2 regions of the Thermoanaerobacterium sp. RBIITD genome follow, and region 1 is predicted to be linked to the other one. Evidence: riboswitches for the same ligand, from Rfam matches in the RefSeq annotation. Region 1 holds a riboswitch; the other holds the start of a gene.
The links. A riboswitch is a leader RNA that binds a small molecule or an ion and turns the genes downstream of it on or off. The one in region 1 is predicted to bind S-adenosylmethionine.

Region 1 (2,470 bases):
TAAATAAAAAAGCATATTTATATAATGTATAAAAATACAAAACAGTAAGTTTTTATTTAATTCTATTGATGTCATATGGAGTTTCCTGATATACATAATAATTAAGCCAATTAGAAAAAAGCAGATTTGCATGGCTTCTCCATTTAACTAAAGGTTCTCTCTCGGGGTTATCTCCCGGGAAATAATGCTTGGGTATATTGATAGCTATTCCCTTTTTTATATCTCTTTCATATTCTGCTTTAAGTGTCAATGGATCATATTCTGAATGGCCTGTAACAAATATTTGTCTACCACCTTTTGACCCTATTATATATAGTCCTGCTTCATCTGATTCCGCAAGTATATCGAGGTCATTGACCAATTCGACATCTTCTTTTCGTACTTCGGTGTACCTTGAATGTGGTGCATAGAATTCGTCATCAAAACCCCTAAGCAAATCGACATTTTTTTTGACAATCCGATGTAAGAAAACACCAAACATTTTCTCTTTTAAGGGGTATTTGGGAATTCCGTAATGGTAATACAAACCTGCTTGTGCACCCCAACATATATGAAATGTCGAATAAACATTATGTTTACTCCACTCCATTATTTCTTTTAATTCTTGCCAATAATCGACATCTTCAAATTCCAATGTTTCGACAGGTGCACCTGTTATTATGAGGCCGTCAAATTTTTCACAGTTGACATCGTCAAATGTCTTATAAAATGTTTTAAGGTATTCTGGTGAGGTATTTTTTGATTTATGTGACGCCGTATATAGCAATACTATATCAATTTGCAGTGGATTATTGCTCAATAATCTTAATAATTGCGTTTCTGTAACACTTTTTGTTGGCATTAAATTAAGTATTGCAATTTTAAGCGGGCGTATGTCCTGATGAATTGCTCTTTCTTCACCCATAACAAATATGTTTTCGTCTGCGAGAATTTTTATTGCAGGTAGTTTATCAGGTATTTTTATTGGCAATTTTATCACCTCCGGTTTTATACATTAAAAATGCCTCTTTGAGAAGAGGCGCGAAAATTCACATCTTCTCATCTTCCAAAGCAAATTGCTTTGCTGGAATTAGCACCATTTTCAGAAAAAGCTGACGGTTGCCGGGTTTCATCGGGCCAGTCCCTCCACCACTCTGGATGAGATATTTCATTATCAATTTAAAATATTAAATTAATTATATATTTGTTATGCTTTTATGTCAATAAAAATATAAGCCTACGTCTCATCTTTTGTAGATATACCAACGAGATCGTAGAAAAAGCAATGGCCTAAAAAACCTTCCATTGCCCAACAAAGGCCCATTATGCCCATGAGTTTACCTGTCTGTGTTTTTCTCTTAAAAAGCCCTAATGCAGCAATAGCGCTGCCAGCTGCTATTCTTATTGCCCTATCATATGGTCCAACATTTTGTTTAAGTAACATTTGTAACCCTCCAATTACTCTTTAATTTGTGTATTTACATATATCTCAATATTTGTGTTAATTATAATGTACTTTACTTTTAGAATAATTTTTTTATTCTCTATCGACAAAATACGACCTTCAAATATATTAAAAATTAAATCAGGATCGACTTTATCGATTTGCTTTCCATATACATCTTTAAGCTTGCTTTTTATGTATTTTTCCACTTCTATTTTAATTTTATTATTACTGCTATTAACACGCGGTGTAATATCTGTTACTACTTTATATGATTGACTTTTTAAAGATTCATTTAATTTATCGATTTTTTCATGTAACATTAAATTATTCATTTTATATGATTCTTTTTCAAAAGTGATTTTTTCTATTAATATACCATTTATAAAATTAACGATTGCACCACCAATGATTATACCAATAAGTAAAACACTAAAAGATTTAGCATATTTTTTCATTTGATTTCACCTATTAAAAAAGATATGATTTTAAACCCAGTAAATGACCCTAAAAAGGCACCTAAGAGTATTAACCCTTGTTTTGCAAGTTGTGTAAATTCACCGCTTAATCCTATTTCAAGACCTCTTATTGTTGTAAAAGAACCGCCAAGACCGACAAGTATACCCCAAAGCCTTATATCTTTTAATATAGAATTTATTATTTTAACAGGTGATTCAAATATAAATATAGATGAGAGAGATCCTATTATTGTACCACCGATTACAACGCCAAGTGATGTGAAATACGGGATGCAAAAGACCCTTATTATTTTTATTAACATAAAACCACCTCATATATTTATATGCATTAAAAATATTTAAATATCTATTATGATTCATATTTGAATTACTCAACTTTGCAATTATAATAATTATAGAGGTGAATTAAATGTATGATACGATAATAATTGGCAGTGGCCCTTCCGGTTCAACACTGGCTAGAAAATTATCAAAAGATGGCTATAAAGTATTATTAATAGAAAAGCACAGTTTGCCGAGGTATAAGGCTTGTGGTGGTGGCATAACATCAAGATGTTATAAATTGTTA
Region 2 (2,470 bases), 1.6 Mb from region 1:
TAATTTTTGGGCTAGTACTTGCATATGCATCAAAGAAGTTTGAAGTAAAAGTCGATCCGAAAGAAGTAGAAGTGAGGAATGTTCTTCCAGGTGCAAACTGCGGTGCATGTGGATTTCCAGGTTGTGATGGATTTGCACATGCAGTAACATCTGGCAATGCACCTGCAAATGGGTGTAAAGTCGGTGGTGCACCTGTTGCCGAGAAAGTAAGTGCGATTCTTGGTATTGCTGCAGACATAGATGAAAAAAGACTTATTGCCTTTGTAAAGTGCAATGGCACAAGAAATAATGCAGTTGAAAAATATAGATACTTTGGTATAGATGATTGCCGTTCTGCGGTACTGTACCAGGAGGGTGCAAAAGGATGCCGGTACGGCTGCCTTGGACTTGGAACCTGCGAGAAATCATGCCCTTTTGATGCCATACATGTAAGCAAAGATGGTGTTGCTGTTGTCTATGAAGATAAATGTACAGCTTGCGGCATTTGTGTAGACGTATGCCCTAAAAATATCATCGAACTTGTAGATGCAGATAGCGAGGCAAGGGTAATATGTTCAAACACAGACAAAGGAAAAGATGTAAGACCAGTATGTTCTGTTGGATGTATAGGATGCAAAGCCTGTGAGAGAGCATGTGAATCAGATGCTATACATGTTACAAATAATCTTGCAAAGATCGATTATAACAAATGTATATCATGTATGGCCTGTGTAGAAAAATGTCCTGTTGATGCGATATATCCATTTAAGGCAAGCTTAGTATTAGACAAACTTAATGCAGTATAAAATTAGGATATTTAATGTATCAAATGTGTGAATATTGATTTTTAACCGGCTTGATATTGAATATCATCAATTTACTAATTTGAATTAATATCAACCATTCACATATGATATGTATTGATTATATATTTGACTTCTTTTGTATACTATGTTATTATATTTAAAGTTAAATAGCGAAGAACTCTTATCAAGAGAGGTGGAGGGAAGAGCCCTGTGAAGCCCGGCAACCTGTCAAATGACAAGGTGCTAATTCTCGCAGAAGTTTTCTTCTGAAAGATGAGGGTAAAAAATACCTCTTCTTTTGGAGAGGTTTTATTTTGCTCTGGGCTTATTAATTAAAAATATAGGCTTTCAATTATTAAAACCTAAAAACCATATAGAAATGTAAGTGTTCGTATTATTGAACCCTAAAAGAAAGGAATGAATGAGATGAGAAAGTTTTTTACTTCAGAATCTGTTACTGAAGGGCACCCAGATAAAATATGCGATCAGATATCAGATGCAATTGTTGACGAGATATTACAAAATGATCCATATGCGAGAATAGCCTGTGAAACAGCTGTAACAACGGGAATGGTTTTGGTCATGGGCGAAATAACTACAAAATGCTATATTGACATACCAAAAATAGTTAGAAAGGTTATTGAAGATATCGGATATACTCGTGCAAAGTATGGCTTTGATGCCGATACGTGTTCGGTACTTACATCCATTGATGAGCAATCACCGGATATAGCACTTGGCGTTGACAAAGCATTAGAAGCAAAAAAAGGCTTGTCACATGATGACATAGAAGAACAAGGTGCAGGTGACCAAGGTATGATGTTCGGTTATGCTTGCAATGAAACACCAGAGTTAATGCCGCTTCCTATTTCACTTGCACATAAACTTGCGAAAAAACTTTCAGAAGTAAGAAAAAATGGCACACTAGAATATTTAAGGCCAGATGGAAAAACACAAGTAACAATAGAATATGTCGATGACGTACCCAAAAGGGTCGATTCAATAGTTGTATCGACACAGCACTCACCAGATGTTGATCATGATAAAATAGAGAAGGATATCAAAGAATATGTCATAAAACCCGTTGTTTCACCTGAGATGATAGATGAAAATACAAAGATATTTGTAAATCCGACGGGAAGATTTGTAGTTGGCGGTCCGCAAGGTGACAGTGGACTCACAGGAAGGAAAATCATAGTTGACACATATGGTGGATATGCGAGACATGGCGGTGGAGCATTTTCAGGCAAAGACCCTACAAAGGTTGATAGATCAGCAACATACGCTGCAAGGTATGTAGCTAAAAATATAGTTGCTGCGGGACTTGCTGATAAATGTGAAGTACAATTAGCATATGCTATAGGTGTTGCTACACCACTAGAAGTAAATATAGATACATTTGGCACAGGCAAAATTCCCGATGAAGATATATCTGATATTGTAAAGAAAGTATTTGATTTAAGACCAGCTGCAATTATAAGGGACCTTGATTTAAGAAAGCCTATATATAGACAAGTTGCCGCATATGGCCATTTTGGAAGGACTGACCTCGACCTTACCTGGGAAAGAACTGATAAAGTAGATATCTTAAAAAAACTTGCCTTCAATAGATAAATTTTAAGCCCGGAAGTAATCTCCGGGCTTTCGGTTTTTTTTATATATTTATAACCGCATTTAATTTCGCT

Region 2: another riboswitch for S-adenosylmethionine. It lies ahead of metK (methionine adenosyltransferase); the one in region 1 lies ahead of metA (homoserine O-acetyltransferase MetA).

The regions. Positions count from the first base shown of each region.
Region 1 covers NZ_LT906662.1:2,488,281-2,490,750, forward strand. The annotation lists gene metA (homoserine O-acetyltransferase MetA) at 53-970, opposite strand; SAM riboswitch class I at 1,036-1,144, opposite strand; gene CPG45_RS11905 (YgaP family membrane protein) at 1,217-1,423, opposite strand; gene CPG45_RS11910 (sporulation membrane protein YtrI) at 1,438-1,881, opposite strand; gene CPG45_RS11915 (YtrH family sporulation protein) at 1,878-2,204, opposite strand; gene CPG45_RS11920 (geranylgeranyl reductase family protein) at 2,312-2,470, shown strand, end outside.
Region 2 covers NZ_LT906662.1:636,749-639,218, reverse strand. The annotation lists gene CPG45_RS03090 (RnfABCDGE type electron transport complex subunit B) at 1-785, shown strand, start outside; SAM riboswitch class I at 964-1,065, shown strand; gene metK (methionine adenosyltransferase) at 1,212-2,399, shown strand.